Regions from separate parts of the Methylobacterium sp. D54C genome, predicted to be linked through region 2. Evidence: riboswitches for the same ligand, from Rfam matches in the RefSeq annotation. Region 2 holds a riboswitch; the other holds the start of a gene.

Region 1 (15,921 bases), on a different contig from region 2:
GAGCTCGTCGGTGAGCGCCTTCTCGGCGGCCGCCTGGAGGCTCGGATCGACCGTGGTCTGGACTGTGATGTCGGTGTCGAACTTGCCGACGTAATCGTCGAGCACGTCCATCACGAGGTCGGCGACGTAGTTGGCCGACCCGCCGCCGCGGGCGTTGGCGGGCCTCGCCGGCTGGGCGAGTGCCACCTTGACGTCCTGCCCCGACGCGAAGCCCAGCTCCTGCATGGCGGCGAGCACCTGCGCGGCGCGGGCCTGGGCGGCCGGGAGGTTGCGGTTCGGGGCAAGGCGCGAGGGCGCCTGCACGAGGCCGCCGAGCATCGCGGCCTGCGCGAGGCTCACCTCCTTGGCGGGCTTGCCGAAATAGCGCTGCGCCGCCGCCTCGACACCGTAGGCGCCGGCGCCGAAATAGACGCGGTTCAGGTAGAGTTCGAGGATCTCGTCCTTCGTGTACTTGTGCTCGAGCCAGAGCGCGAGGATCGCCTCCTGGATCTTGCGCGAGGCCGAGCGCTCCGGGGTCAGGAACAGGTTCTTGGCGAGCTGCTGGGTGAGGGTCGAGCCGCCCTGCGCCACACCGCGCCGGGTCAGGTTCTGGCCGATGGCCCGCATGATGCCGACCGGGTCGACGCCGAAATGCTGGTAGAAGCGCCGATCCTCGATCGCCACGAAGGCGCGCGGCAGGTAGGGCGGCAGCTCCTTGATCGACACGACGCGGCCGCCGGTCTCGCCGCGGTTGGCGAGCAGGGAGCCGTCGCTCGCCAGGATCGCGATGTTGGGCGGACGCTTCGGCACCGCGAGCTGGTCGATCGGCGGCAGCTGCGAGGCGTGGTAAGCGATGAGCCCCGCGAGCCCGATCACCCCCCAGAGGCCGAGGACGACGCAGCCGTAGACGATGCGGCCGAGCCAGGAACGCCGGCGTCGGCCGCGACCCGAGGCCTTCGCCCGCCCCGTTGTCCGCGCCGGCGCCTTGTTCGGCTGCCGCGCTCCGCCGCCCGATCGCTTCGCCACGCCGTCTCCTGCCCCGGGGCGGTCCTCACGGGTCAGGCGCAGGTCGAGTTCGCCGCGATCCCGCGCGCGCCCTTCGGGCACGTCGAAGTTCGGCTCAATCCTGCCCCGACCCTTGGCCATGCATCCCGTTCTCGAATGTTCCGCCGCGATGCGCGACCGTCAGGCACGCCGCAGGACGGTTTCCGCACGCCAAATGCGGCGGTTTCGCGCCCCGTCCGGCAACGACACCGGGGCCGGCACCGCCGGCGATCCTTGTCGAAACCGTTTGTGACCGCTTCGCGGTACGGTGCGGAAAAAGGCTGGCCAATCCGTTAAGGACCGCGCCGGACGGTCGGGATCGAGCCCGGCCACCGCGTGCCGGGAGGACGCCGCCCTAGCGCGCGGCGCCCTGAAGCTCGCCGGTGCTCGCCAGGATCGTCTCCTGCAGCGCGGTCGCCGCCGCGTGGTGGCGACCCGGGCCGAGCACGACGAACTCGACCGCGCCGAGCGGCGGCAGGCCGGCCGCCTCGGAGATCGCGGCGAGGCCCGGCGGCAGGATCTTGGCCGAGTGCGGCGCGATGCCCAGGCCCGCCTCGACGGCGGCCCGCAGCCCCATCAGGCTTCCGCTGGTGCAGGCCACCCGCCAGGACCGGCCCACCGCCTCGAGGGCGTCGAGCGCCAAGGTGCGGGTCATCAACGGTGGCGGGTAGAGCACAAGGGGCAAGGGCTTGGCTCGATCCGGCACGAGGCCGGGCCGGCCCGTCCAGATCAGATCCTCCGCCCAGGCCAAGGTCCCGCGCGGGTCGCCGCGCCGCCGCTTGCAGAAGATCACGTCGAGCTCGCCCGCATCGTAGCCCTGGTAGAGGGCGCGGCTCAGCCCGACCGTGATCTGCAGATCGACCGCGTCGTGCCGATCGGCGAAGCGGGCCAGGACCTGTGCCAGGGTCGACAGGGTGTAGTCCTCGGAGACGCCGAGCCGGATACGGCCGCGCAGGCCTTCCGGCGAGAAGAAGGCGCGCAGCCGATCCTGCGCGTCCACCACGTCGCGGGCGAAGCCGATCATGGCCTGACCGTCCGGCGTGGGCGCGACCCGGTGGGTGTCCCGCGTCAGGAGCGCGCGACCGAGCGCCTGCTCGAGCCGGGCGATGTGCCCGCTCACCGTGGATTGCCGCAGACCGAGAGCCTGCGCCGCGGCGGTGAAGCTGCGGCTCTCGATGACGGCCAGGAACGAGCGCAGGAGCTCGATGTTCGGGTTGCCTATCATGAGTCACGATAACCGATATCGGTAACCTGCGGGCGCCGCGCAGCGTTAGGGTTCGGGACAACCCCGTCCCAGAGCCGCGCCGCGAAGCCTTGCCCGATGACCGCACCCGTTATCGTGACCACGCTGTTCGTCGGCGGCCTCATGGCGATCCCGACGCTCGGGAAATGGGCGACGCAGGTCACAGAGGTGCTCGCCTCCCTGCTGGCGATCGCCACCGTGCTGGTCGCGATCCTGTATCTCTGCGATCGCTGGCCCGACTACTTCGCCAATCCGCGGATGCCGGTCGGCCTGACGGCGACGCCCTTCGCCGACTGAGACGATGACCCGTCCCGCGCGAGCTCGGAGACCGGGGACCGGTCCCTTCGCCGGCGCCGCCCTGGCATTCGTCGCCGGCTTCGTCGACGCGGCGGCCTTCATCGCCCTGACCGGACTCTTCACCGCTCACGTCACCGGCAACTTCGTCCTGATCGGCGCCGAGTTAGTGGCGAGCTCCAGCGGCGTGGTTGCCAAGCTCCTGGCGCTGCCCGTCTTCGTCGGAGCGGTGGCGGGAGCTCGAATCCTGGCCCTGGCGCTGGAGCGGCGGGCTTTCGACCCCCTGCCCTGCCTCCTCGCCGTCGAGGTGACCCTGCTCGCGGGATTCGGGTTGTGTGGCACCGTCTGGTCGCCCCTCGGCGGAGCGGACAGTGCCGCTTCCATCGCCGTCGGCATGCTCGCGGTCGCGGCCATGGGGTTACAGAACGCCATCGGCCGCCTGTCTCTCGGCCATCTCGCCCCCACGACGGTCATGACGGTGAGCGTCAGCCAGGCCGTCATCGACGCGACCGACCTCGTCCTGGGACGCGGCCCACAGCGCGATCAGACCCGGGAGAGGTTCCTGCGCGTGCTCCTGGCGATCGCGGCCTTCGCCGCGGGCGCGCTGTTCGGCGCCTTCGGGATCGCCCATCTCGCCTTCGGCAGCATCGTCCTGCCGCTCGGCGTTCTGACGGCCCTGATCGTCCTGGCCGCGGCGCCAGGAGACGCCGGCGCCGGGCCGTGAGGAGCCGCGCCGCGCGGCGCTCGGGCGGCGCTCGGGCGGCGACCGCCATCACCGCTCGGCCGGCGGTTCGGGCGATGGCTTACCCAGCACCCGTCGCGCCTCGGCGAGCAGCACGGGATGGCGGGCCGCCTGCGGACCGGAATCCGGCGTCTCGCGGCCGAGCCGGGCGATGCGCGCCCCGAACAGGCGCCGGCGCAGACCGAACCGGCGGACGCTCATCAGCAGCGCCTGAAGCACGAGGCGGACGGCCTCGGTCCGCTCGCGCTCCTCCACGATCGCCGCCGCGAGAGCGGCCTCGCGCCGGAGCGCGGCCTCGAGCTCCTCCCGGACGGCGGCGCGGGCCGCCTCGTCCTTGCGCGCCGCGTCGAGCTGGATCCGGCATTCTTGGAGCGCGCTGAGCAGCAGAAGCTCCTGCGCGGACGCATCCCTCATCAAGGCCTCCCGGGGCGCCGTCTCCCGTCCGACGACGGGGCGTTCCGCCCGATCACCGTCGCGCCGGCCGCGGACCGGCCCGCGCGCATCCTGGTGCGACGCCATAGCGAGCGCGGCCGCTGGCCGGAAGCCGCCGACCGGATTATTCGGCACCCGCACCGCAAACCACGGGGGAATCGGGGACGTGCAGATTCGGATCGCTCTGGCCTTCGGGGCCATCACGCTGGGAGGCGGCGCGCTGGCACCCGCCCCGGCCCAGGCCTACCAGCTCGACACGGTGAACCTGGTCGGCTGCGCGCAGGAGGGCGGCGTCTGCCGGATGCCCTATCCCACCAACGTCTATTACGGCGTGCCCGGCCGGACGAACGGCCGGCCGTTCCCGCAGGGCGGCGTCGTGCCCTGCAACACCCAGACCTTCGGCGATCCGGCGCCGGGCCAGGCGAAGAGCTGCTGGTACGCCCCGCGGATCAACGCGGGCGGCGGTGGGGGCTACGGCGGCGGAGGCTACGGCGGTGGCGGCGGGGGTGCCTACGGCGGCGGGGGCGGCTACCGAAATGACGGCTACGACGACCGGCGCGACGCCTACCGCGACCGCCGCGACTACGACCGCCCGCCGCCGCGCCGCTCCTACGACGACGATTACGGGCCGGGGCCACGCCGCTACCGGGGTGATCCCGACGAGTACTGATCTCGGTCGAGCAGGGCAGGCACGGGAACGTATTTGCCCTGTTAACCGCGATCCGGCATCGTCCGGCTCCGCGGAGCCACGAGACGGGACGGAGGAGCTGATGACGGAGAATCGCCGCGGCACCTTCCGGAAGAACGCCTTCACGTTCGGCGCCGTGCTGCTCGACGGCGGCGAGGTGAGCTGCCTGGTCTGGGACGCCACCGACGTCGGCGCGCAGATCGAGGTCGAGGACGATCAGGCCGTGCCGGACCGCTTCGCGCTTCGTGTCAGCACGGGCACCGAACCGCGCCCGGCCACCGTGGCGTGGCGGCGCAGCCGGCGGATCGGTATCGCCTTCGACGGCTGAGGTCCCTCAGGTCGCCTGCAGGGCCGGGCTCGGCTTAGGCCCGGACCCGGCCAGCCGGAACAGGCGCGGCCGGACGAACAGCAGGTCGAGCGCCGTCCCGCGGACCAGCCGCTCCAGCACCAGCGGCAGGATCACCGCCGTCGCCATGACGGTCAGGCTCGCGAGGCCGATATCGGTGATCGCGCCGGTGCGCACGAGGATCTCCCGCGTCGCCGCCATCGGCAGCGAGAAGGCCAGGTAGATCACGATCGAGCGCTGGCCGCAGGTCCGGACCGCCTCGGCGGCCGGACCGCCGGCGCGGCCGATGAGAGCCGCCGCCACCACGATCGCGAGGGCTCCGGCCCCGCCGAGGGCGAGGCTCACCAGCGGCAGGCTGGCGAGGGTCGGATGATCCGGCAGGCCCGACGGGGTCAGCGCGAGCCAGCCTTCCAGGACCGCCCAGGCCGCCAAACCGCAGAGTGCGAGTGGGACGCGGCGGCGCGCCGCGTCGGCGAGCGCGAAGATCCGCCCGGCGAAGAGGTAGCCCGCGACGAAGTAGACGTAGCGGGCGCAGAACTCCTCGATCAGGGTCGACTCGCTGCGGATGTCGGCGATCTGCAGCAGGGCGGCGCCGGCGAGGAGCACGCCGCCGGGCACGCGGCGCAGGGCCTTGGTGACCACCGAGAACACCGCGAGCAGGTAAATGAACCAGAGGCTGGAATAGGGCTCGATCAGCGCGTGGGCGAGATGCGCCGCGAAGGCCGCGGGGCCGGCATCGCCGACGATCTTGCCGTACTTGGCGACCGACTGGATCACCAGCCAGAGCAGGTAGAAATAGGCGAAGTGGACCACCCGGCGGTCGGAGAACAGGCGCCAGTCGCGGTCGATCACCCGTCCCACGAACAGGCCGGAGAGCAGGAAGAAGTCCGGGATCCGGAACGGCTTCGCGAAGGCGACGACCGGGTGGAGGAAGCCCTCGCCGCCCATGGCCTCGCCGGTGCCGATGACCGAATGCATCATGACGACCAGGAGGATGCAGATCCCCTTGGCGATATCGACCCAGGCGAGCCGATCCCCCGTATCACCCACCCCGGCCATCGTCCCAACCCTCGCGATCGGGGCGATCCTGGACCGGTTCGGGTTGACGGCAAGGAACGGGGCGGCGGCCACCTGCGGATGTGACGAACGCCCGGTAAACGCCGGCCGGGCAGGTGTCAGATCTTGCGGCGCGCCGACTTCCGCTCGCGGGTCATGCGCGTGGCGGCGTGGAAATCGTCGGGCTTGCCGCGGACCCAGACGAGGAAGCGCGCGATCTCCGGATCGGCGCGCAAGGCCTCGACGTCGGCGAGGCGCTTGGCGATCTCCGCCTCGCTGTAGCGGGCGTGGATCGCCGAGTGGCAGATCTGGTGCAGCCGGACCGTGCCGCGATGGGTCCCGCCCTTCAGCTTCGGCGTGAGGTGATGGAGGCTGGAGCGGGCGTGGCGCGGGATCGGGCGCTCGCAGAGGGGGCAGACCGGGTCCGGCGGGCCCGGGACGCCCGGCGCGTCCGGATCCTCGGCGCTCCAGCGCTGCGAGCGCCGTCCGACCACGCGAGCCTCCCTCTCCTACCCCTGCTGATCCACCGGTTGCGGGCAGGCCGGACCGACGCTCTGTCCGAACAGCGCCTCGGCCTCGCGATCCCGGCTCCCCAGGATGGAGACGTGGTCCCCGGGGATCACGTCGATCCGCGCCCGCTGGCCGGCCGCCTCGGCGAGGTTCCGCGCCAGCTTGGCCGGCACCACCGTGTCGTCGCGGCCCTGCACGATCAGCACGGGCGCCGACCCGTCGCGGATGCGCAGATCCGAGCGGTACGTGTCGCGCAGGAGCCAGATCGGGGCTAGCGGGACATGCAGCCGCACGGTGTGGGTCATCGAGTCGAACGGCGCCTCCAGGTACAGGCCGATCGTCGGCACCCGTTCGGCGACGGCCACGGCCACGGCGGCCCCGAGGGAGTGTCCGTGGAGGAGGATCGGCGCGTCGGGCGCCCGCGCCCGCGCGGCCTCGACGGCCGCCAGCCCGTCGCGGATCAGCCCGTCCTCGCTGGGGCTGCCGGTGGAGCCGGGATAGCCGCGATAGGCCACAGTGAGCACGCCCCAGCCGCGCGCCCGCCAGGGCTCCGCGGCGAAGCGGGCCGCGTGCGGCTCGGGGCGGGACCCGTTGCCGTGGAAGCTCACGACGACGCCGCAGCCCGGCCGCGGAGGCCGCCACAGGCCGTGCAGGGTCTCGCCGTCGGGGGTCGCGACCGTGATCGTCGCGAGGCCCGGCGGGATCGTCCACGGGTTCTGCGGCCCGAAGGCGCCCGGATAGAGGAACCGGCGCTGCCCGAGCGCGAGCGCGGCGCAGGCCAGCCCGCAGAGGAGGAGCGCGGCGAGCAGGAGGCCGGCGATGAGGCGCATTGCGGTGCGATTGAGTACCGGAGGACGCGTGCGTTCGGACGAACGGTTTCGGGGATGTGTTTTCTAGGGCGGCCGGTCAGCATTGACAAAGCGGCCCGCGGGCCCGAGTCTGGAACCGTTCCGAGGGGGGCCCTGAAGAGGGCTGAGATTGGGCACGCTGCCCTGACCCTTGAACCTGATCCGGCTCATACCGGCGGAGGGACGGGAACCTGCGGTCGCATCTCGCGCGACCTCATCTCATCTCGGCCATCGCGTGGACCGGACCGCTCCAGCACGAGGAGAGGCCCACGATGAACGCACCCGTTCTCCCGAAGGACGTGAAAGGCAGCCCCGAGACCGTGACCACGGGTCCGGTCACTGGATCGCGCAAGGCGTACGCGAACCCGGCCGGGCGGCCGGACATCCGCGTTCCCTATCGCGAGATCGTCCTCTCCGATCCGAAGGAGGAGCCGGTGCGGGTCTACGACCCGTCGGGCCCCTACACCGAGACCGATGCCCGCATCGACCTCAACGCCGGCCTTCCCGGCGTGCGCGAGCCCTGGGTCGCGGCCCGCGGTTACGCGGCCGTCGCGCCGCGCGCGGTGAAGCCCGAGGATAACGGATTCGCGGGCGATAAGCTCGTGGCCCCCTGCCCCGCCGAGCGGACCATCCGCAAGGCGGCCCCGGGCCAGATGGTGACCCAGTACGAGTTCGCCCGCGCGGGGATCATCACCGAGGAGATGATCTACGTCGCCCATCGCGAGAACGTCTGCCGCGAGGCCATGCTCGCGGGCGCCGAGGCCGCGCTCGCGGACGGCCAGAGCTTCGGGGCCTCGGTCCCGCCCTTCATCACCCCGGAATTCGTGCGCGATGAGATCGCCCGCGGCCGGGCGATCATCCCGGCCAACATCAACCACACCGAGCTGGAGCCGATGGCGATCGGCCGGAACTTCCTGGTCAAGATCAACGCCAACATCGGCAACTCCGCCGTGACCTCCTCGGCCGCCGACGAGGTCGAGAAGCTCGTCTGGTCGATCCGCTGGGGCGCCGACACGGTCATGGACCTGTCCACCGGCCGCAACATCCACAACATCCGCTCGTGGATCATCCGCAACAGCCCGGTCCCGATCGGCACAGTGCCGATCTACCAGGCGCTGGAGAAGGTCGGCGGCGACCCGCTCAAGCTCGACTGGGAGGTCTTCAAGGACACGCTGATCGAGCAGGCCGAGCAGGGCATCGACTACTTCACGATCCATGCCGGCGTGCGGCTCGCCCACGTGCCGCTGACCGCCCGGCGCGTCACCGGCATCGTCTCCCGCGGAGGCTCGATCATGGCGCGCTGGTGCCTGGCCGGGCACCGGGAATCGTTCCTCTACGAGCGGTTCGACGAGATCTGCGACATCATGCGGGCCTACGACGTCTCGTTCTCCCTGGGCGACGGCCTGCGCCCGGGCTCAATCGCCGACGCCAACGACGCCGCGCAGTTCGGCGAGCTGGAGACGCTCGGCGAGCTGACCAAGGTCGCCTGGGACAAGGGCTGCCAGGTGATGATCGAAGGCCCCGGCCACGTGCCGATGCACAAGATCAAGGTCAACATGGAGAAGCAGCTGAAGGAGTGCGGCGAGGCGCCGTTCTACACCCTCGGCCCGCTGACCACCGACATCGCCCCGGGCTACGATCACATCACCTCGGGCATCGGCGCCGCCATGATCGGCTGGTTCGGCACCGCGATGCTCTGCTACGTCACCCCGAAGGAGCATCTCGGCCTGCCGGACCGAGACGACGTGAAGACCGGCGTCATCACCTACAAGATCGCCGCCCACGCCGCCGACCTCGCCAAGGGGCATCCCGCCGCGCAGCTCCGGGACGACGCGCTCAGCCGCGCCCGGTTCGACTTCCGCTGGGAGGATCAGTTCAACCTGGGCCTCGATCCGGATACCGCCCGGCGCTTCCACGACGAGACCCTGCCGAAGGACGCCCACAAGGTCGCGCATTTCTGCTCGATGTGCGGGCCGAAATTCTGCTCGATGAAGATCACGCAGGACCTGCGCGCCGAGGTGCTGGCGATGGAGGAGGCCGGCGAAGTCGTGGGCGCGGCGCCCGCGATGTCGAAGGCCGAGGCCGAGGCCGGCATGCGGGCGAAGTCGCAGGAGTTCCTGGCCGAGGGCGGCAAGCTCTACGTCGACGCCGCCGAGTGAGATGGCGGCGCGCCCGGTCCGCTCAGGATTCGGGCGCGCCGCAGCCCCGCCCCGGCGTTCCGCCGTGCGGGTCCTCGATATCGAGAATGTCGCCCGGGCGGGCGCCGTAGGCATCGTGCAGCGCCGCGAGCATCAGATCCGCGGCGATGCCCGTGTCGGGCGGCGATCCCAGCTCCACCAGGCGCGAGAAGTTCTCCGCCGGGTCCGCCTGGACGTATCCGAGCGCCGCCAGCGCCTGCCGTGCCGTCGCATCCAGCCGCAGGCGCCTTCGGCCGGATGGCCCGTAGGCGCCCGACGCGGCCTCGCAGAACATCCGCGTATCCCGATCCTGAAAGATGCACTGGACGTAGCGCTGCGCCTGTCCGTGCGGCGCGACGACGATGAAGCGGTCGCGCGAGACGTCGACCGGCCCGCGCCTGTGGATGGCGTCGAGACGCTCCACGACGGCGCAGCGGTGCTCGCGGATGAACGGCGCGCGCGTCCCCGGATCGCCAGCGGCGGCCGGCGCGGCGAGCGCCGGACTCGTCGCCAAGACGAGCATCGCCGAGATCCTGTACATTGCGTACTCCACGCTGCGCGGGGCGGGCCGCGGCCCGGTCGCGGGAAGACGAACCGGCTGGGCACCGAGTCGACCCAGGAGAAAATTCAGCACGGATTTGTGTCGCCCCGGTAACGCGATGTTCATCGCATCTCCGATCCCGCCGCATCATCCGGTGGACCGGCGGTCGCCATTAAGGAACGATTAGGCAGGACCGCGCCTCAATCCTTCGATCACAGGATCGCAGGAGACCGGCGATGGAGATCCGAACGCTGACATCCACGACGCCGGGGCCGCAGGGCCTCGACGCGCTCGGAGCGACGGCCGCCGCCGCCGTGACCCAGCAGGCGCCCGAGCCCGAGACCTCCGCCAAGCCGCTCGAGCCCGCGGTGAAGCTCGACATCGGCACGAACGGCGGCAAGGCGCGCTACATCCAGGATCCGGACACCAGCTCGATCGTGTTCCAGGTGGTCGATCCGTCGTCCGGCAACGTGATCGACCAGCTCCCGAGCGAGACCGCCCTGCGCAATCGCGCCTACGATTCCGCCCGCAGCACGCAGGGTTCGCAGAGCGGCAGCCTCTCCCGCGTCGCCTGAGCGGAGTCGCTCAGGCGCGCAGCCGGCGGACCGAGTCATCGACCGGCGGCGCGGTCAGGCCGAACTGCGCCAGCGACAGGATCTCCACCGGCGCGTCCCGCCGCGCGACGAGCACGCTGTTCTCGGCGACCGTCGTCCAAGTGCCGTGGTCCCGGTCGAGCGGCTCCGAGGCGACGACCACGCCGCCCTCCGAAGCGCGGTAGTAGAGCGAGTTCGCCTTGTCGTTCGCGGCGTAGCGGAACGCGTAGAGATCGCGCCCGTCGGCCAGCGCCGCGGTGAACCGGAACGGATGCGGCCCGGCGAGATCCGTGAGGCGCGCGAGCGCGCGCGCCGTCGCCTCGACAGGATCGCGGCGCGGCCCCGGTCCCATCAGGCCGCAGCCCAGCAGCCCGAGGAAGATCGCCTCGGAATCGGTGGTCCCCGCGCGCGACGGGTACAGCTCGTCCGGGATCAGCGCCTCGACCGGGCGCCGCAGGCGGCTCCAGTCGCCGATATAGCCGTTGTGCATGAACAGCCACGGACCGCAGGCGAAGGGATGGCAGTTCGGCCGGGTGATCGGCGTGCCGGTCGCGGCGCGCACGTGCGCGAAGAACAGGTGCGAGTGCAGGTGCCGGCACAGGTAGCGCAGGTTGTCGTCCGACCAGGCGGGCTGGACCTCGCGGTACCGGCCGGGCTCCGGGTGATCGCCGTACCAGCCGAGCCCGAACCCGTCGCCGTTGGTCGCCGCGGTCGATTCGAGCGCCGCGATGCTCTGCGAGACGAGGCTGTGGGACGGCTCGGTGACGTAGTGCTCCAGCGGGATGGTGCGTCCCGCATAGGCGATCCAGCGGCACATCGACGGGCTTCTCCGGGTGTCTGTCGACCGGCTGATCCGGGACGATCGTGGACAAAGCGCGGCACCTTGAGCGCGCGGTCGATCACGATCCGTCGCGAAAGGCGTGCCGCGGCCCGTCTCAGACGCCGTGCGTCTGGAGCCAGCTCTCCATGAGGGCCACCTGCCAGAGCTTCGAGTTGCCCTTGGGCGTCAGCGTGCCGTCGGGATCGGCGAGCAGATGATCGACGTAGGCGCGGTTGAAGATGCCACGCGCGCGCGCCTCGGGCCGGTCCAGCACGTCGCGGACGTAGTCGAGGAACGGGCCGCGGATGTGCTTCAGCGCCGGAACGGGGAAATACCCCTTCTCGCGGTCGATCACCTCGGCCGGGACGATCGTCCGCGCGGCCTCCTTGAGGATGTACTTGCCGCCGTCCCGGACCTTGAGCTCCGCCGGGATGCGGGCCGCCAGCTCGACGAGGTCGTGGTCGAGGAACGGCACCCGCGCCTCGAGGCCGCAGGCCATCGTCATGTTGTCGACCCGCTTGACCGGATCGTCGACCATCATGACCTCCTGGTCGAGTTGCAGAGTCTTGTCGATGGCGCTGTCGCTCCGCGAGTTCGCGAAGAAGGTCGCGATGTAGTCGGTGCTGTGATCGCCGCCGACCATGTCGGGCGTCAGGGCCTCCCGCATCTCGGCATGGTCGCGGTCGAAATACGCTTTCGCGTAGTCGGCGACCGGGTCCGTCGAGCCCATCAGCTTCGGATACCAGTGATAGCCGCCGAACACTTCGTCGGCGCCTTGCCCGCTCTGGATCACCGTCACGTGCCTGGCGACCTCCTGCGAGAGCAGGAGGAAGGCCACCGCGTCGTGGCTCATCTGCGGCTCCGACATCGCCGCGATGGCCGCGGGCAGCGCCTCCAGCGTCCGGGTGCCGTCGACCGCGAGCTTCGTGTGGTCGGTGGCGAAGGTCTCGGCGATGATGTCCGAGTACTTGAACTCGTCGCCTTCGACGCCGTTGACCGCGTCGAAGCCCACCGAGAAGGTCTTGAGGCCGCGCTGGCCACCGCGCGCCAGCAGGGCCACCAGCAGCGAGCTGTCCAGGCCGCCCGAGAGGAGAACCCCCGTCGGGACGTCGGCGACCTGCCGGCGCTCGACCGCGGTGCCGAGGGCGTCGAGGACGGCCTCGCGCCAGTCCGCCTCGGTCCGGCCACGGTCGGCCGCGCGGGGGCCGATCGCCAGGGTCCAGTAGGTCGACGCGTGCCGCGTCCCGTCCCGCTCGATCATCAGGATCGTCGCCGGTGGCAGCTTGCGCACGCCCTTGAGGATGGTGAGCGGGGCCGGGACGCCCGCGTGCCAGCTCATGTAGTGGTGGAGCGCGACCGGATCGACCGCGGTATCGACGTCTCCGGCGGCGAGCAGGGCCGGGAGCGACGAGGCGAAGCGGAAGCGGCCCTTCGTCTCGCTGTAATAGAGCGGCTTCACGCCGAGCCGGTCGCGCGCCAGCACGACTCGCCCGGAATCCCGCTCCAGGATCGCGAAGGCGAACATGCCGGCGAAGCGCTCGACGCAGGCAGGTCCCCAGGCGTGGAAGGCCTTGAGCACCACTTCGGTGTCGCTCGTCGAGAAGAACGCGTAGCCCTTCGCCTCGAGTTCGGCGCGCAGCGCGCGGAAATTGTAGATGCAGCCGTTGAACACGATCGCGAGCCCGAGGGCGGGATCGATCATGGGCTGCTGCCCGGCCTCGGACAGGTCGATGATCTTGAGCCTGCGATGGCCGAAAACGACCCGGCCGGAACCGAAGAGCCCCGCTGCGTCGGGCCCGCGCGGCCGCAGAGATCCCATCATCGCGTCGACGGCGGCGGGGTCCGCCGGCCGGTCGAAGCAGATCTCGCCGCAGATTCCGCACATGGTGTCAGCAGGGTCTCGGTCCGGCGCCACGCGCGCTCCTTCGAGCGAAACGGCTCGCGCGCCGCGGCGTTCCGCCGACCCGGCCGGGACGCCGCGCCGGGCTCACGCGGGGTCGCCCGGGGATCACGACCGGGAGATGCCGGACCCGTTTGACGCCGTCGCCGTGGAACTGCTAGATCATGGCCGTACATGAGCGCACGGCGCCGTTCGGAGTTCGCGCTCCGCGACAGACCGTATCCGTGCCGACCATGTCGGCGGGCGTAGTTCAGTGGTAGAACGTCAGCTTCCCAAGCTGAATGTCGTCGGTTCGATCCCGATCGCCCGCTCCAGCTAACCTTCCGGGCACTTCGCGCGCATTACCGCCCTGAACGGCCGCCGTGTTCCGCGCCGTGACCCGGACCTCTCGAAAACCGACCGCGCTCGCTCGATCGACCCTGCACGAACGCTGAACTCGCACCGCCTCGTGGGGGCCGATCACTGGGCAGGCGATCCGCGACGTGACCGCAGCGGCTCCATCCCGACTTGTCTCATCGCGGCTTCGGCCTTGTCGGACTGTAGGAACCCGATCAGCCGTTCCGCCAGATCCGGGGTCTTGGCCGCCGCCACCGTGGCTGCGCTGAACGTCTGGACGAGTTGGACCGCGTCGGGAAGAACACCGACCGGCTCGATGCCAGGAATGTTGACGAGTTCGCTGATGGGCCCCAACGCGAGATCGGCCTCGCCGGCCGCTAGCGCGGCGGCCGAGTCGGTTCCTCGTGGGTAGACCTTCAAGCGAACGTTGTCGGCGACGCCGAGCGCGGGAAGGATCTCCCTCTGGATGAAGAGGCCACTGGTGCTGCCCGGCATCACGACGAGGCGGGCATCCAGCAAGGTCCGGGTGAGAGCCGCGACTGAATTGACATCGAACTTCGGCGCGCCCGTCTGAACGGCAGCCGCGAGGGGCGCGGTCGCAAGCTCGGCAATCGAGCCCTCGGCGATCAGCCTCGCGTCGACGAGTTCATGCAGCCCTTCGTTGGACAGGATGACCACGTCGACCTCGGCACCGTGGTCAAGCTGGTAGCGGATCGTCTTCGGGCCACGTCCTTGCGACGCGCCCGACCGGGTCTCGATCTTGATGCCTGTTTCCTGCTCGAAGCTCGGGATCGCCATGCGATAGGCGAGCTCGAAGCCTCCGGAGATCAGAACGGTGACCGTCGGTCCGCTATCACGTGTCGATGTCATGGCCCGGGCGTCGTGAAGCACGAGGCGGTACGACCGCCATCTGCATCCTCCGTAGCGGTCAACGGATCTGCTCGCCACCCCGACCAGGACCGATGCGCAGCCGCTGCGGGGCCGATCTCGATGACGGGGACAGGTGGTCTGCGCGGCCCGGTTCGGCTCGCGAGTCGCGCGGCGCTCCGGTGGAACGGCGACCCGGACCGACGTTCGCGATGCCACAACCTCCGAAGGTCGAGGGGACCGATCACGAGACCGCTCACCGCCGCGCTTCCCGTCCAGACGCGTCACGCGCCTGTGGCGTCCGAGAAGGCGCGCGGATCGACGCCTGGAGGCCTGGGCCCCACCGGCGGCGCCCGCGGCCCATCCGAGAGAACGTCTTGACATAAAACCAATTGGTTTTTCATAATACCGTATGGTTTACTTATCCGACGCGACGCTGGACGCCCTGTTCCACGCCCTCGCCGATCCGACGCGTCGGGCGATCGTGCGGATGCTGGCCGACAAACCGCTCAAGCTCGCCGAGCTCGCGCCGGCCTTTCCGATGTCGAGCGTCGCCGTCTCGAAGCATGTGAAGACCCTGGAGGCCGCCGGGCTCGTGACGCGGCAGGTGCGCGGGCGCTCGCATCTCTGCCGCCTCGAGCCGATGGCCCTGATGGAGGCTCACCGGTGGCTCCAGGCCTACGAAGTCTTCTGGACCGCGCGTCTCGATGCCCTGGAGGACCTGCTCGTGGAGATGAAGCGGGAGGCGGGACCGCCCTGAGCCCGCATCCCGCCCGCCGACGACTCGAAGATTTGGGGAGGACCATCATGGCTCAGGACATCGCCGTCCCTCGTCCCTCCGCGCGCGCCGGACAGGCGCCCCGCGCGATCGCGCCGGGGCGCGTCCCGGAGGAGCGGACCCGCATCCGGCGGGTGATCCTGGCCTCGTCGCTCGGTGCGGTGTTCGAGGCCTACGATCTCGTCCTGTTCGGGCCGATGGCCGCCATCATCGCCCGGCAGTTCTTCTCGGGCCTCGACGAGGCCTACGCCTATATCTTCACCCTGCTCTCCGCGGCCGTGACCTTCCTCGCCCGGCCCTTCGGCGGTTTGATCTTCGGCCCCTTGGGGGACCGCGTCGGCCGAAAATACGCCTTCCTCCTGACCATCGTGATCATGGGCGGCGCGACGGTGGCCATCGGGCTGCTGCCGACCTACGCGGCCATCGGCGTCGCCTCGCCGGCGCTGCTCGTGAGCCTGCGCATCGTGCAGGGCCTCGCCTTCGGGGGCGAGTTCGGCGGTGCCGTGACCTACATCGCCGAGCACGCCTCCGCGGACCGGCGCGGCTTGGCGACGAGCGCGGTGGGCATCACCATGGCCTGCGGCCTCGTTCTGGCGATCCTCGTCGTGATCGCCTGCGAGTCCGTGCTGGGCAAGGCCGCCTTCGAGGCTTGGGGCTGGCGGATCCCCTTCCTGCTCTCGGCCGTGCTGATGCTGGTCTCGGTCTACATGCGGCTGAAGCTGCAGGA
Region 2 (15,921 bases):
TTTCCAGCCGAGCACGCTCTCCTCGATGAGCACCTCGTTGGTCGGCGACGCGTCGATGCCGCGCTCGACGATGTCGAGGAACTCCTCGCGGTTGTACGCGATGCCGCCGCCGGTGCCGCCCATGGTGAAGGACGGCCGGATGATCGCCGGCAGGCCGACCTCGGCCAGCGCGATCAGCGCCTGCCCGATCGCGTGCTCACCGTAGCGCTTGCGCCGCTCGGTCTCGCCCGCGGCCCAGCTCTTCTCGTAGGCCGCCAGCGCGGCCTGGCGCGCCGCCGGATCGCTGTTCGCCGCCTCGATCCTGGCGATCTCGGCCAGGTAGGCCTGACGGTCCGCCTTCTTGGCGGCGGACGCGTTGGCGAGCGCCGATTTCGGGGTGTCGAGCCCGATCTTGGTCATGGCGTCGCGGAACAGGCTCCGGTCCTCGGCCTTGTCGATGGCCTCGGCGGTGGCGCCGATCATCTGCACGCCGTACTTCGCGAGCACGCCCATCTTCTGCAGCGACAGGGCGCAGTTGAGCGCCGTCTGGCCGCCCATCGTGGGCAGGATCGCGTCGGGGCGCTCCTTCTCGATGATCTTGGCGACGATCTCCGGGGTGATCGGCTCGACGTAGGTCGCGTCCGCCATGTCCGGGTCGGTCATGATGGTCGCGGGGTTCGAGTTCACTAGGACGATGCGGTAGCCCTCCTCGCGGAGCGCCTTGCAGGCCTGGGTGCCGGAATAATCGAACTCGCAGGCCTGTCCGATGATGATCGGACCCGCACCGATGATCAGGATCGAGGAGATGTCGGTGCGTTTGGGCATCGTGGGCCTTCTCAGGCCAAGCGCGCCCGATCGGGCACGGCTCGACTGAGCCCTGCTCCCGGACGCGCGTGGCGGGAATGTCGTTGAGCCCCGCGTTTACACGGGCGACGGGCGCATTGGAAGGCCGGGACGACCGCGCAGTCTGGCCGCGCGCCCGGCGCATGGATGCGGCATCGATCCTTCGATTTGGAGGATTTATAAATTCTCACAAGATTTCATCGATTTCTTGCAGGAAATCGACGCCGGACCTTAAGCTCCGATGGATCGGCCAGCGCGCCGATCGACATCATCATCGTTCGAGACCGAAAATGCCCAGGCTAGCGACACTCTTCGCGATACTTCTGATCGGCTCGATGACGGGCGCGAACGCTTCGGAGATTGCCATCAAGACTTTGAACAGCGGTCCGGGCGGGATGATGGTCTTCGACCCGGCCTTCGTGAAAATCCAGCCCGGCGACACGGTGCGGTTCGTGCCGGCCGACAAGGGTCACAATGCCGAGCTGATCAAGGGGATGGCGCCCGAGGGCGCGGCGCCGTTCAAGACGGTGGTCGGCAAGGAGGAGGCCGTGACCTTCGACAAGCCCGGCCTCTACGGCATCAAGTGCTCGCCGCACTACATCATGGGGATGGTCGGCCTCGTCCAGGTCGGCGACAAGCCCGAGAACCTGGAGGCGGCCCGGGCGGTGCCGCAGAACAAGCTGGCCGCCAAGCGGTTCGAGCCGCTGTTCGAGAAAGTTCAGTAGGCGCCGGGGCGGCTCTGGCCGCCCCGATCCGTCTCAGAAGCCGGCGTGGAGCGCGGCGACCGCCCGGTCGATCGAGAGGTAGAACACCCCGAAGGCCACCAATGCGGCGGCCGCGAACTCCACGGCGACATTCGAGAGCGTCTGCGCGCGCCGCAGGGCCTCGCGGCCGAAATAGACCGAGACCCAGGCGAGGGCGAGGACCGCCGGCATGGCGAAGAGGTAGGACACCGTGCTCTCGACGCGGTCGAAGCCACCGGTCGGATCGATCAGCGCCCGGATGTTGCGCACCCAGGGGGCGTAGACGGCGGCGTAGAGGGCGGTCAGCCAGGACAGGCCCGCGGCGACGCCGAGATGGAAGGTGAAGCTGCGGTGCAGGCGGGAGAAATCGTCGCGCGCCTCGTCGATGGTCATCCGGCAATCCCCTGCGACGGGCCGCCGTCGCCGGGCGCGGATGCGCCGCCGTTCAGGGGCCGTCGTGGGCTCCCTTAAGCCGTCCGATCTGGCGGATTTTATGGCCCCGCCGCGGCCCGATTGGGATCGGGACGCAGGACTGAAAGGCCGCGCACCGCGGCTCTGCCGCCCTCGCGAGGACGACGCGTCAGGAGCGCTCGGGTTCGCCCGAGCGCATCAGCGTCACGAAGCGCTCGAAGAGGTAGTGGCTGTCGCGCGGGCCGGGGGAGGCCTCCGGGTGGTGCTGCACCGAGAAGGCCGGGCGGTCGGTGAGGGTCAGGCCGCAATTCGAGCCGTCGAACAGCGACACGTGGGTCTCCACGGCCGTCTCCGGCAGGCTGTCCGGGTCCACCGCGAAGCCGTGGTTCATCGACACGATCTCGACCTTGCCGGTGGTCTTGTCCTTCACCGGGTGGTTCGCGCCGTGGTGGCCCTGGCCCATCTTCACGGTCCGGCCGCCGAGGGCGAGACCCATCAGCTGGTGGCCGAGGCAGATGCCGAAGGTCGGCACCTTCTGGTCCAAGAGCTTGCGAATCACCGGGACCGCGTAGGCGCCGGTGGCGGCCGGGTCGCCGGGGCCGTTCGACAGGAACACGCCGTCCGGCTTCAGCGCCAGGATCTCCTCGGCCGTCGTGGTGGCCGGCACGACGGTGACATCGCAGCCGGCCTGGGCGAGGAGGCGCAGGATGTTGCGCTTCACGCCGTAATCGATGGCCACGACTTTGAGGCCCTCGCCGGGTGCGCGCGTGCCGTAGCCGTTACCGAGCGCCCAGACGGTCTCGGACCATTCCGACGGCGCGCGGCTCGTCACCGGCGGAACGAGGTCTAGCCCCTCCATGGGGGCGAGGGCCGCCGCGCGGGCCTTGAGGGCCTCGCGGTCGAAATTGCCCTGGGGATCGTTGGCGATCACGGCGTTGGGCATGCCCCGGTCGCGGATGCGGGCCGTGAGCGCCCGGGTGTCGACGCCCGTGATGCCGACGATGCCGCGCGCCCTGAGCCACCCGTCGAGGTGCGACGATGACCGCCAGTTCGACGGGTTCGTCACCGCCGAGGCGATGACGGTGCCGCGGACGCCCGAGGCCGGCGCCGCCTCCAGGCTCTCCAGATCCTCGTCGTTGGTGCCGACATTGCCGATATGCGGGAAGGTGAAGGTGACGATCTGGCCGGCATAGGACGGGTCCGTCAGGATTTCCTGGTAGCCGGTCATCGCGGTGTTGAAGCAGACCTCGCCGTCGGCCACGCCGGTCTGGCCGATGCCGAATCCCTCCAAAATGGTGCCGTCGGCCAGCACCAGCAGGGCCGTCGCGACGGGCTCGGCCCAGGGCTCGGGAGCCTGAGGCTCGGGGGCATGCGCGGCGGCGTCTTGCAGCATGGGCTGAGTCTCGCTTATGTCCGGCCAAAGGCGGGCGCCGGGTTGCGGCGCTCTCGGCTTGCGGCATGATCGTGTGCGGCGCTCTTAGCGAGCGGCCCGCGATGGGGTCAATGTGGCTCCGCTGCCGGCAGGGCTCAACACCCGCAAATCGCAGGCCAGCCCCCCGCTTCGACCGTTGGAAGGTTCATCGAGATGCTGCGCGCGCGCTTCACCACCGAGATGAAGGAGGCCATGAAGGCCGGCGACAAGGAGCGGCTGGCGACCGTCCGGATGATCCAGGCCGCCCTCAAGGACCGGGACATCGAGGCCCGCGGCAACGGCAAGGAGCCGATCTCCGACGAGGAGATCCTGTCGCTCCTCCAGAAAATGACCAAGCAGCGCACCGAATCGGCTGCCGTCTACGAGCAGGGCGGGCGTCCGGAGCTCGCCGCTAACGAGCGCGCCGAGATCGCGATCATCGAGAGCTTCCTGCCGAAGCAGATGGACGAGACCGAGATGAAGGTGGCGGTCGAGGCGGCGATCCTCGAGACCGGCGCGGCCGGCCCGAAGGACATGGGCAAGGTGATCGCCGCCCTGAAGGGCACCTTCGCGGGCCGGATGGATTTCGGCAAGGCGAGCGGCCTGGTGAAGGCGGCGCTGGCGGCGAAGGGCTGAACCTCTCCCCGCAATCCTCCACCGGATTCAGGGGGTGTGAGGGACTCGGTCACGCCTCTCGCGCTATAGGAGCGGGTTCACGCAACCCGTCCCAGGCCCCGTGCGCTATCCGCCCCACATCCTGGAAGAGATCCGTTCCCGGCTGCCGGCCTCGTCGGTGGTCGGCCGCCGCGTGCAGTTGAAGAAGGCCGGACGCGAGTGGCGCGGCCTGTCGCCGTTCAACGCCGAGAAGACGCCGTCCTTCTACGTGAACGACCAGAAGCAGTTCTACCACTGCTTCTCGTCCTCCAAGCACGGCGACATCTTCACCTTCCTGATGGAGACGGAGGGCCTCAGCTTCCCCGAGGCGGTCGAGCGGCTGGCGGGCGAGGCCGGCGTCAGCCTGCCAGCGCCCACCGAGGACAACCGCGCCAGCGAGCAGAAGCGGGCCGGGGCGATCGAGGTCATGGAGATGGCCGCGCGCTGGTTCGAGGAGCGCCTGCGGTCGGGCCAGGGCAGCGAGGCCCGCGCCTATCTCGAGCGGCGCGGGTTGCGGGACGAGACGCAGCGGGCCTTCCGCCTCGGCTACGCGCCGGGCGAGCGCTACGCCCTGCGCGACCACCTCGCCGGGCAGGGGGTCGAGAAGGCGCTGATGGTCGAACTCGGCCTGCTCGCGGCGGGGGAGGGGGTCTCCGTCCCCTACGACTATTTCCGGGACCGGGTGATGTTCCCGATCACCGACACCCGCGGCCGGGTCGTGGCCTTCGGCGGCCGGGCGCTCGCCAAGGAGGTGCGCGCCAAGTACCTCAACTCGCCGGAGACGCCGCTCTTCCACAAGGGACGCACGCTCTACAACCTCCACGGCGCCCGCAAGGCCGCGCATGATCGCGGCTCGATCATCGCGGTGGAGGGCTACGTCGACGTCATCGCCATGACGCTCGCGGGCCATCCCGAGACGGTGGCGCCGCTGGGCACCTCTCTCACCGAGGACCAGCTCGGGCTGCTCTGGCGCCACGCCGACGAGCCGATCCTGTGCTTCGACGGCGACAAGGCCGGCCAGCGGGCGGCCTTCCGGGCCCTCGACATCGCGCTGCCGCTCCTCGAGCCCGGCCGCTCGCTGCGGATCGCGCTGCTGCCGGGCGGCCAGGATCCGGACGACCTGCTGCGCTCGGGCGGCCCGACGGCCATCGACCAGGTGCTCGCGGCCGCGCTTCCCCTCTCGGAGCTGCTGTGGCGGCGCGCCCTCGAGGCGGGACCGGTCGACACGCCGGAGCGCCGCGCCGGCCTGACCCAGACCCTGCGCACCACCGTCGCGACGATCCGCGACGAGACCGTGCGGCGCTACTACCGCGACGATGTCGAGGAGCGCCTGCGCGGCCTGTCGCCCCGCGCCAACCGCGCCGCCGGCGCGGCCCCGCGCGGACGCCAGCGCTTCGCCCGGCCCGGCGAGCCCGTCTCGCCGCGCATCACCGGGAGCCCGAGTCCCTCGGTGACGGCCTCGGCGGGCTTCACGGGCGCCGCCCCGGTGCGCGAGGCGGTGATCGTCGGCACCCTGCTGGCCCATCCCGAGATGATGGCGGAGTTCGGTGAGGAGGCGGCCGAGCTCGACTTCGCCGATCCCGACGCCCGGGCGCTGCTGTCGGTCCTGCTGGCCTGCGCGGCCGAGGACGGGGACACGGCGCCCGAGGTGTTGCAGAACCGCATCAATCGCGCTGGACTCACAGGGGCGGCCGACCGAATCCTCGCCCTGGCCCGCTCGCGGGACCGCACGACCCTGGCCCCGCACGCCGATCCTGCCCACCGCGCAGACGCGCTCCGACAGGCGATGATCTTGCACCGGCAGGCAGGAGCGCTACATAGCGAACTTCGCGAAGCACGGCAGGCGTTTGAGGACGATCCGACCGATGCCGGGTGGGCATGGCTCTGCGAAGTGAAGGCGAGGCTGGAAACCGTCATCGCCGCCGAGGCGGAGGCCGATGCACCGGTGTCGAGCGACTCGACGGCCGTGTGATGCCTGTGTCATGGCGGTGGCGGGGTGACGTGTCCCGCCATAGTTAACAATCGGTCAAGCCTCGGGCTTGCATACGGAAACCGACGACTCACGGCGACCGGAGCGATCCGGCGCCGATCTCATACAGCGGCGCCGACGGCGTGGACTGGCCTCATCGGGGCCTCCGCTACGCGCCGCGTGCGAAACAATAGGCTGATCATGGCGACGAAGGCAACGGAACGGGACGAGACGGACGCTGCCCCCGAGCAGCAGACCGACGGGCCGCTCCTCGACCTGACGGATGCTTCGGTCAAGCGGATGGTCAAGCTCGCCAAGAAGCGCGGCTACGTGACCTACGAGGAGGTCAACGAGGTCCTGCCCGAGGGGCAGTCCGATCCGGACCAGCTCGAGGACGTGCTCTCGCAGCTCTCCGAGATGGGCATCAACGTCGTCGAGGCCGAGGAGACCGACGAGGCCGCGGGCGAGAAGGCCGCGGACGGCGAGGAGGAGGAGGCCGAGGGCGGCGAGGTCGCCGAGGTCGCGCCGGCGCGCGCCGTCGCGGTCGCCACGACCACCAAGGAGCCGACCGACCGCACCGACGATCCGGTGCGCATGTACCTGCGCGAGATGGGCTCGGTGGAGCTCCTGTCCCGCGAGGGCGAGATCGCCATCGCCAAGCGCATCGAGGCCGGCCGCGAGGCGATGATCGCGGGTCTCTGCGAGAGCCCGCTGACCTTCCAGGCGATCATCATCTGGCGGGACGAGCTCGTGGAGGGCAAGGTTCTCCTGCGCGACATCATCGACCTCGAGGCGACCTACGCGGGCCCGGACGGCAAGAACGCGCCGCAGATCGCCGAGGGCGAGGATGGCGGGGACGACGCGGAGCCGCCCGCGCCGCCGGAGGGTGGCGACGACGAGGACGACCTCGAGAACAACGTCTCGCTTGCCGCCATGGAGGCGGAGATCAAGCCGCGGGTCCTCGAGACCTTCGACGCGATCGCCGCGAACTACCGCAAGCTGCGCAAGTTCCAGATCGAGGGCACCGAGCGCAAGGCCGCCGGCGAGCAGAACACCCCGGCCCAGAACCAGAAGCAGATCGAGCTGAAGGACATCGTCGTCGCCGACGTGAAGTCCCTGTCTCTGAACAACAACCGCATCGAGGCGCTGGTCGGCCAGCTCTACTCGATCAACAAGCAGCTGATCGGCCACGAGGGCCGGCTGATGCGCTTCGCCGAGAGCCACGGCGTGGCCCGCGACGAGTTCCTGCGCCACTACCAGGGCTACGAGCTCGACCCGAACTGGATGGAGCGCGTCGGTACGCTCGGCGGCAAGGGCTGGAAGAACCTGGTCGAGCGCGGCTCGAGGCAGGTGGCGGAGCTGCGCGCGCAGATCCTCGACCTCGCCTCGGAGACGGGCCTGGAGATCGGCGAGTACCGCCGCATCGTCAACATGGTCCAGAAGGGCGAGCGCGAGGCCCGGCAGGCCAAGAAGGAGATGATCGAGGCGAACCTGCGCCTCGTGATCTCGATCGCCAAGAAGTACACGAACCGCGGCCTGCAGTTCCTGGACCTGATCCAGGAGGGCAACATCGGCCTGATGAAGGCGGTCGACAAGTTCGAGTACCGCCGCGGCTACAAGTTCTCGACCTACGCCACGTGGTGGATCCGGCAGGCGATCACCCGCTCGATCGCCGACCAGGCCCGGACCATCCGCATCCCGGTGCACATGATCGAGACGATCAACAAGATCGTCCGCACGTCGCGCCAGATGCTGCACGAGATCGGCCGCGAGCCGACCCCGGAGGAGTTGGCCGAGAAGCTGGCCATGCCGCTGGAGAAGGTCCGCAAGGTCCTGAAGATCGCCAAGGAGCCGATCTCCCTCGAGACGCCTATCGGCGACGAGGAGGACAGCCACCTCGGCGACTTCATCGAGGACAAGAACGTCGTCCTGCCGATCGACGCGGCGATCCAGTCGAACCTGCGCGAGACCACGACGCGCGTGCTCGCCTCGCTCACGCCCCGCGAGGAGCGCGTGCTGCGCATGCGCTTCGGCATCGGCATGAACACCGACCACACCCTGGAGGAAGTCGGCCAGCAGTTCTCGGTGACCCGCGAGCGCATCCGCCAGATCGAGGCGAAGGCGCTGCGGAAGCTGAAGCATCCCTCGCGCAGCCGGAAGCTCAGGAGCTTCCTGGACAACTGAGCCCGCGCCGCGGACTGCGCGGCGCTTCCCCGTCGCCCGCGTTGCCTCGGTGCCGCGCGGCATCCAGTCTGGCGCCATGCTCGAACGCCGCCCGCCAACGCCCGGATCCCCGACGGCCTTCGCGGACGGCTCGGAGGCCGACGACGTGCCCTTCGGCGCGCTCCAGCCCTCCGTGGGCATCCGCGACTGGCTGCTCGGCGAGGGCGCGCGGATGCCCAACGCCGAGGAGATGCTGGCCGGGCTCGCCGAGCGCCTGATCGCGATCGGCGTGCCGGTGGACCGGGCCTCCACGGCGATCGACACCCTGCACTCGGAATACGCGGGCGTCGGCCGCATCTGGACCCGGGACGGCGGCACCACCGTGCGGCTGTTCCCCCACGGCGCCCGCTCGACGGACGCGTACCTCAACAGCCCGTTCCACACGGTCCACGAGACCGGCGAGTGGCTGATCCTCGACCTGTCGAAGACCCCGGACGACGCCTACGCGATCGTTCCCGACCTGAAGGCCGGCGGCTACACCCACTACGTCGTCGCGCCCCTGTTCTTCACGAACGGCACGCAGAACGGCATCACCTTCGCCACGCGAGCCCCCGAGGGGTTCCGGGACGACGACATCGCGATCCTCCGCTTCGTCATGCCGGCGCTGGCGGCCGTGATGGAGATGCGCGTCCTCAACAAGCAGCTCGACCACGTGCTCCGGCTCTACGTCGGCGACGAGCCGCACCGGGCGATCCTGGCCGGCGACATCCGCCGCGGGCAGGTGACCCGGATCCGCTCGGCGATCCTGTTCGCCGACATGCGCGACTACACCCGCACCACCGCCGACATGACGCCGGAGGAGGCGGTGGGCCTGCTCAACGTGTTCTTCGACTGCCTCGTGCCGCCGATCGAGCGGGAGGGCGGCGAGGTCCTGAAGTATCTTGGCGACGGCCTGCTGGCGATCTTCCGGGAAACCGGCGACGATCTGGGCGGCGCGGCCAAGGGCGCGCTCACGGCGGCCCAGCACGCCCTGGCGGCCCTCGACGAGGCGAACGCCCTGCACCAGTTCCCGGTGCCGGTGGCCGCCGGCATCGCGCTCCACCACGGCGAGGCCGCCTACGGCAATGTCGGGTCCGGCTCACGCCTCGACTTCACGGTGATCGGCCGCGACGTGAACCTCGCGAGCCGCATCGCGCAGCTGAACCGCGCCCTCGGCGAGCCGCTGCTGATGTCGAAGCCCTTCGTGGACTTCCTCTGGGGAGACCCGATCCCAATGGGAGAGCACCGGCTCAACGGCTTCGACGAGCCCATGGCGGTGTTCCGACCGAAATTCCTGCGCCCGCGCAAGTCCAGCTGAGCGGCCCTCCGATCGGACCCGACGTCACGCGGCGCTCGCGAAGATTCGCCGCGATCTGAGGCTCGCGGGCGATCCGCGCGCGGTGCGTGTCACCACGTCGGCACGAACGGCAGAGCGTAGGGTGTGTGCCGGCAACCCCAGACCGGATCGATCATCTGCGCCATCACGTCCCGGGCCAGGGCGCCGGCGCGTATGGCGACCTCCCGCGGGACATGCGCTCGCTCGAGGATCTTCAGGCAGGCATGTCCGCAGGCGCTGAACTGGCCGCTGTGGTACGCGTTGAGGGCGAACTCGTCGAGCAAGCCGTACTCGTAGACCCACGGGTTCAGGGAGATGCCCTCGCTCGGAAGCTCGAGCGCCAGGCCCGCCTCGGCGTAACGATAGCCTTCCGCGAACCGCTTCCTCAGCCTGCAGAATCGGCTGGCCCCGTGGCGCGCCTCCGCCCGTCCCGGACGGATTGCGGTGGCGCGCTCGTAGAGCTGCAGCACCCTGTCCTCCGGCTCGTCGAGGCGCTCCGCGTTCACCGCGGCCATCAGCAGGTTGAAATAGACCTCCTCGTCCCATCCGCCGAGATCGGCCCGCTTCAGGAAGCAGGCGAGCGCTTTCCGGTACTCGCCGGCGGCGTCGTAGGTGGTGCCGAGGTACATCGTGTACCGGGCGATCATGAAGGGGTCCGTCTCGACCGCCAGCGCCTTCTCGAGGACGGCGATATCCCGCGCGTCCGCCGTCGCGTCGCGGTGGCGGGCACCGTCGTCGCCCCGACGCATCGCGAGGGGGAGGATCGGAGTCTCTGTCACGCCGGGGCAGCTGAGGAATTCGTGCAGGACGCCCCGGTAACGCCAGTTCTCCCGGGTGCTGACCAGCTGGTTGCGCCAGTACCGCGTGTGCGCGTCGATGATCTCGAACCGATAGCCGGGCGCACGCAGCTTCGGCATCGTGAAGTCCGCCGGGATGATCAGCTCATCGTCGGCGTCGATGATCAATGCGTACTGCGCGTGACGCCGCGCGAGTTTCAAGGCCTCGTTCCGATTGAAGGCGAAGTCGACCCAGGAGCGCTCGACCAGGGCACCCGGTATGTCCGCGAGCGCGGCGCGGACAACATCCTGGGTCCCGTCCGTCGAGCCGGTATCGACGACGATCCAATGATCGATGATCGGACGAACAGAATCGAGGCAACGCCGAATAACGTGGGCCTCGTCCTTCACGATCATGGACAAACAGATCGTCGATCCGCGATTCTTCATGCCGAAGCCGTCCCATCGCGCGCTCACGTGTCGGATGCGCAGTCATGCAGGCTCCTAGCATTGCCGTAATGCGCTGACAAAACAAACATATCCTTCGGCAAAATTTAGATAAAATATCCGGCAGGACAGACAATCGTCGATTTGTATATAAATACTCCGGCTTCATGGTCTCATAATTGGAAATACATGCAATCGATAGACTGATCGAGCGGATCAGGAGACGCCCGCCATCGGGCTGGCACGAGGCCCGAACGCCGTAGGTCATCGGCGCGGGCGTTGGGCCCGCATCCGATCCCGTGGTGCAAGCTTGGGGCCCCCCCACAGGAGCGCCTCGGCCAGACAGATCAGCGTTGATCTCCGGCCGCTTCAGCCCCGGAGCGTCATCGTGCTGCCGGAGATGCCGAAATCGCGCAGACGCCTGAGGAACGACATGCCCAGCAAACTCGTCGACAGGAGCCCGCGCGGGATCACGACCGCATCGACGTCCCGCACCGTGATCGATCCGATCTGCACGATGGCGATCCGGATCGGCGCCACGCGGACCGTGCCGTTCGCGGTGTTCCAGACGCGGGTGAAATCGGCCGGAGTGACCCGGATCCCGATCCGCGCGGCATCCTCCTCGGAGAACGCGCAGGCGCTCGCTCCCGTATCGACCATCATCGGCAGCGAGCGGCCGTCCAACAGCGCGTTGACGAAGAAGTGGCCGTTGCGCCCGGCCTGGAGGGCCACGCCGGCGGCGTCGACTGCGGGAACGGGCTCCGGCGGCGGCGTGACGGCGAGGGCCACCGGCGCCGGCCTCATGCCGTCGCGCAGCTTCAAGGCGGCCGTGACACCGAGGAAGCCGAGCAGGCAGATCAATAGGATTGCGCGCACGCGAGTCCGCCCGTGACGTGGAGTGCCGGCGACCGGAGACGTTCCGGAATCCCGGTGATGAGAGGCCAGACCGGTGAAGGGATGGTGCGCGATCGCGGCCGCCGCCGCGGCGCGCGCTGATTCCGCTCCGCTTGGTGTCCAGATCGTCACCGGGATCATCGGATTGTCGCGGGAACGCCCGGATGGTCGCGGCGCGGGGTTGACCGGCAGCGGCCGGGGAGCCACATCTGCGTCTGTTCCAGGGAGATCCCCGGCAAGGGGCTGAGAAACCGCTGGCACGTCCGTCAGGACCTGCGGCGCGGAAATCCTTCGAACCTGATCCGGCTCATACCGGCGTAGGGATTGGACCGCGGCCGCCCGAAAGGCAGGCCACAGCTTCTCACCGAAGCGTACGGCCCGATCTCCGCGACGGCAATCCGCGGAGATGATTGTGCCCCTCGACCGACCCGCCTCACCGATCGGCCGCCGCCGCAACCCGGACAGCAGCGCCGCGCCGGCGACCCTTCCGGCTCGGACGGACGTCGCCGTGGTCGGCGGCGGGCTGATCGGGCTGTCGATCGCGTGGCGCCTCGCCCGGGCCAGCCGCGCCGTGACGGTGCTGGAGCGGGACACGATCGGGGCGGGCGCGAGCCTCGCGGCCACCGGCATGCTGGCCCCGGCCGCCGAGCACGAGCCGGGCTCCGATCCGCTGCTCCCGCTCGCCCTGGACTCGCTGCGGCTCTGGCCCGCGTTCCGCGACGCCCTGGAGGCCGAGTCCGGCCGGGCGATCGACTACCGCGCCGACGGCACCCTGGTGCTGGCGGTCGGCCGCGACGAGGTCGAACGCCTGCGCTTCCGCTACGACCTGCAGCGCCGCTCGGGGCTCGAGGCCGCGTGGCTGCCGGGCAGCGAGGTCCGGCGTCTGGAGCCGGGCCTGCGCCCCTCGGTCACCGCCGGGATCCACTGTCCGCTCGACCATCAGGTCGATCCCCGCCTGGTCATGGACGCCCTCACCGAGGCCTGCCGCCGCGCCGGCGTGATCCTAGTGGAGCGGACCCCCGTCACCGCCCTGGACTGGTCGGGCGGCCGCGTGACCGGGATCCGCGCCGGCGACCGCGTCGTGTCGGCTGAGACCGTCATCCTCGCCTCCGGCGCCTGGAGCGGGGAGGGCGGCCTGCTGCCCGACGCGCTCGCCCTTCCGGTCCGCCCGCTGAAGGGCCAGTCCCTGGCCCTGCGCACCACCGCCCGGACCGGTACCCTGGCGCGGATGGTCTGGACCGAGCAGGTCCACATGGCCCCGAAGAGCGACGGCCAGCTCGTCGTGGGCGCGACCGTGGAGGATTGCGGCTTCCGTCCCGGCGTCACCGCGGGCGGGCTCTACGCCCTGCTGGAGGGCGCCCGCCGGGTGCTGCCCGGCATCGAGGAGATGGAGGTGGAGGCTGTGTGGAGCGGCTACCGGCCGACCTCGGACGACGACGCACCGATCCTCGACGCGATCGCCCCTGGCCTCGTCGCCGCCACCGGGCATCACCGCAACGGCTACCTGCTCGCCCCGGTCACCGCCGACGCGATCGCCGCGCTGGTGCTGCGCGGCGCGCTGCCGGAGGTGGCGCGTCCCTTCACCCGCGCGCGCTTCGGCCAGCCGGAAGCGCTGAGGGCCTCGGCATGAAACTCCTGGTCAACGGTGAGCCGCGCGAGTGCGCGGCCGAGACGGTGGACGCCCTGTTCCGCCTGGAGGCGGAGGAGAGCGGCATCGAGAGCCCGCAGGGCGTCGCCATCGCGCTGAACGGCCGCGTTCTGCGCCGCCGGGACTGGGGCGAGACACCGGTCGCGGAGGGCGACCGGGTCGAGATCGTCCGCGCCATGCAGGGAGGTTGAGCATGGACCAGAGTCACTTGCCGCCGCGCCCCGAGGGTGGGGATGACAGCCTGACCATCGCCGGGGTGACGCTGTCGTCCCGGCTGTTCATCGGCACCGCCGGCTACCCGACGCAGGCGATCATGCGCGACGCCGTCGCGGCGAGCGGCGCCGAGGTCGTCACCGCCTCGATCCGCCGGGTCTCGCTCCAGGGCCACGGCTCGGACACGGTCAAGATCCTGAAGGGCAAGCGCTTCCTGCCGAACACCGCCGGCTGCGAGACGGCCCGCGACGCGATCATGACCGCCGAGCTCGCCCGCGAGGCGCTCGACACCAACTGGATCAAGGTCGAGGTGATCGGCGACCGCGAGACGCTCTATCCGGACGTCATGGAGCTGATCGAGGCCTGCCGCCACCTCGTGGACGACGGCTTCGTGGTGCTGCCCTACTGCAACGACGACCCGATCGTGTGCCAGCGCCTGGAGGATCTCGGCTGCGCCGCCGTGATGCCCATGGGCTCCCTGATCGGCTCCGGGATGGGGGTGGCCAACCCGGCCAACCTGGAGCTGATCTGCCGCCGGGCGACGGTACCGGTGGTGGTGGATGCCGGGATCGGCACCGCCTCGGACGCGGTGATCGCCATGGAACTCGGCGCCTCCGCCTGCCTGATCAACACCGCGATCGCCAAGGCCGACGATCCGGTGCGGATGGCCCGCGCCATGGGCCGGGCCGTGGAAGCCGGGCGCGACGCGCACCGCGCCGGGCGGATCCCCCGCCGCGGCCGGGCCGAGCCGTCGAGCCCGCAGCTCGGCCTCGTCGGCTCGTGAGGCCGCTGCCGTCGCCGCTGCTCGCGGTGACGGACCGGCACGGGCATCCGCGGCCCCTCGCCGAGACCGTCCAGGCGGTCCTCGACGGCGGCGGGCGCTGGATCTGGTTCCGCGACAGGGACTTGGAGGCGGATGCCCGCCTGCGTCTCGGCGTGCGCGTGGCCGAGCGCGTGCGGGCCGCGAACGGCGTCCTGACGGTCGGAGGCGACGTCGCGTTCGCGCACGCCCTCGGCGCCGACGGCGTGCATCTCGGCGGCGGCTCGGGACTGGAGGTTATCGCGGCGGCGCGGGCCACCCTGGGCGAGGCCGCGCTGATCGGCGTTTCCGCGCACGCGCCGCACGAGGCCGCGGCCGCCGCGCGGGCCGGCGCCGACTACGTGACCCTCAGCCCGATCTACGCGACAGCGAGCAAGCCCGGTTACGGACCGGCTCTCGGACCGGAGGGCCTCGCCGCCGCACGCGCGGCGGGCCTGCCGATCGTGGCTCTGGGCGGTGTCGGTCCGGAGGTGATCGGGGCCTGTCGCGCGGCGGGGGCGGCGGGCTTCGCCGTCATGGGCGGCCCGATGCGGGCGATGGATCCGGCCGAGGCGACCCGGGCGCTAATGAAGGCCTGGGGCGCAGCGGAGTCTTCAGCGGCTCGGACAACCACGTAGAAATCTGCCCCCGTCCCGGCGAGCACAGCGGAGCAAGACGGCCGATGCTGGGGTTGCCCTAGGCGTTGGACGGTCCGTAGGGCGGGCGCGGGATCGCCCGGTGCGCCGCGCGCAGCGCCGCCGACCAGCGCTCGCGCAGATCGTGGAAGTAGCCCTCGCCGGCCTCGATCCGGTGGTTCACCTCGAGCGTCAGCGCGTTCCGGCGGGCGACCGCGATGTCGATCGGCAGGCCGACGCCCAGATTCGACCGCATGGTCGAATCCATCGAGACCAGGCTCACCTTGAGGGCGTCATAGAGGTCGGTCGTGTACTTCACGGCGCGGTCGAGGATCGGCTTGCCGTACTTGTGCTCGCCGATCTGGAGGAACGGCGCGTCGGTGCTGCACTCGATGAAGTTGCCGGCGGAGTAGATCAGGTACAGCCGCATCTCGCCGGTGCCGATCTGGCCGCCAAACAGCAGCGAGATCGAGAACCGGATATTGGCGGCCTCGAACCCGTCCTTCTCGATGGCGCGCACCCGCCGGATGGCCCGGCCGATCAGCTGCGCCGCCTGGAACATCGTCGGCGCCTCGACGAGCTTCTGCGGCGGCTCACCCTCCTCCTCGCCGGGCACGCCCTCCTGGAGCAGGCTGAGCACCGACTGGGTGATCGAGAGGTTGCCCGCGGAGGCGAGCATCATCACCCGCTCGCCCGGCACGTTAAAATGGTGGAGCTTGCGGTAGGTCGAGATGTCGTCGAGCCCCGCATTGGTGCGGGTATCGGCGACCATGACCAGCCCTTCCTCCACCAGGACACCGACGCAGTAAGTCATCGTCTTCGGGCTCTCGTGCGGTCGGCGGACCGGGGTCGGGACGGTCAGGATTGAGCGGCGGCCCTGCCTTGCTCGACCCGGAGCTTCACGTCCAGTGTCTCGGTGCCACCGCCGGTCCGGCTGCCGCGGATCGGCGCCGCCCCGAGA

What was found. A riboswitch is a leader RNA that binds a small molecule or an ion and turns the genes downstream of it on or off. The one in region 2 is predicted to bind thiamine pyrophosphate.
Positions count from the first base shown of each region.
Region 1: it holds a riboswitch for thiamine pyrophosphate, as region 2 does, so the genes downstream of both, thiC (phosphomethylpyrimidine synthase ThiC) here and thiO (glycine oxidase ThiO) in region 2, are expected to answer to the same signal.

Region 1 is NZ_JBKFAK010000004.1:172,715-188,635, forward strand. It holds gene ACLBYB_RS12115 (transglycosylase domain-containing protein) at 1-1,125, opposite strand, end outside; gene ACLBYB_RS12120 (LysR family transcriptional regulator) at 1,379-2,248, opposite strand; gene ACLBYB_RS12125 (hypothetical protein) at 2,345-2,563, shown strand; gene ACLBYB_RS12130 (YoaK family protein) at 2,568-3,284, shown strand; gene ACLBYB_RS12135 (hypothetical protein) at 3,333-3,716, opposite strand; gene ACLBYB_RS12140 (hypothetical protein) at 3,901-4,404, shown strand; gene ACLBYB_RS12145 (hypothetical protein) at 4,505-4,750, shown strand; gene ACLBYB_RS12150 (acyltransferase family protein) at 4,757-5,827, opposite strand; gene ACLBYB_RS12155 (restriction endonuclease) at 5,944-6,318, opposite strand; gene ACLBYB_RS12160 (alpha/beta hydrolase) at 6,334-7,164, opposite strand; TPP riboswitch at 7,278-7,383, shown strand; gene thiC (phosphomethylpyrimidine synthase ThiC) at 7,455-9,341, shown strand; gene ACLBYB_RS12170 (TY-Chap domain-containing protein) at 9,364-9,882, opposite strand; gene ACLBYB_RS12175 (flagellar protein FlaG) at 10,137-10,475, shown strand; gene ACLBYB_RS12180 (class II glutamine amidotransferase) at 10,486-11,310, opposite strand; gene ACLBYB_RS12185 (N-acetylglutaminylglutamine amidotransferase) at 11,429-13,198, opposite strand; tRNA gene ACLBYB_RS12190 (tRNA-Gly) at 13,453-13,527, shown strand; gene ACLBYB_RS12195 (substrate-binding domain-containing protein) at 13,673-14,419, opposite strand; gene ACLBYB_RS12200 (ArsR/SmtB family transcription factor) at 14,829-15,176, shown strand; gene ACLBYB_RS12205 (MFS transporter) at 15,224-15,921, shown strand, end outside.
Region 2 is NZ_JBKFAK010000001.1:337,740-353,660, reverse strand. It holds gene carB (carbamoyl-phosphate synthase large subunit) at 1-804, opposite strand, end outside; gene ACLBYB_RS01890 (pseudoazurin) at 1,158-1,547, shown strand; gene ACLBYB_RS01885 (hypothetical protein) at 1,581-1,958, opposite strand; gene carA (glutamine-hydrolyzing carbamoyl-phosphate synthase small subunit) at 2,146-3,369, opposite strand; gene ACLBYB_RS01875 (GatB/YqeY domain-containing protein) at 3,562-4,023, shown strand; gene dnaG (DNA primase) at 4,124-6,013, shown strand; gene rpoD (RNA polymerase sigma factor RpoD) at 6,212-8,194, shown strand; gene ACLBYB_RS01860 (adenylate/guanylate cyclase domain-containing protein) at 8,271-9,530, shown strand; gene ACLBYB_RS01855 (glycosyltransferase) at 9,620-10,741, opposite strand; gene ACLBYB_RS01850 (retropepsin-like aspartic protease family protein) at 11,141-11,647, opposite strand; TPP riboswitch at 11,879-12,007, shown strand; gene thiO (glycine oxidase ThiO) at 12,072-13,295, shown strand; gene thiS (sulfur carrier protein ThiS) at 13,292-13,504, shown strand; gene thiG (thiazole synthase) at 13,507-14,310, shown strand; gene ACLBYB_RS01830 (thiamine phosphate synthase) at 14,307-14,963, shown strand; gene ACLBYB_RS01825 (peptidase) at 15,022-15,774, opposite strand; gene ACLBYB_RS01820 (transglutaminase family protein) at 15,819-15,921, opposite strand, start outside.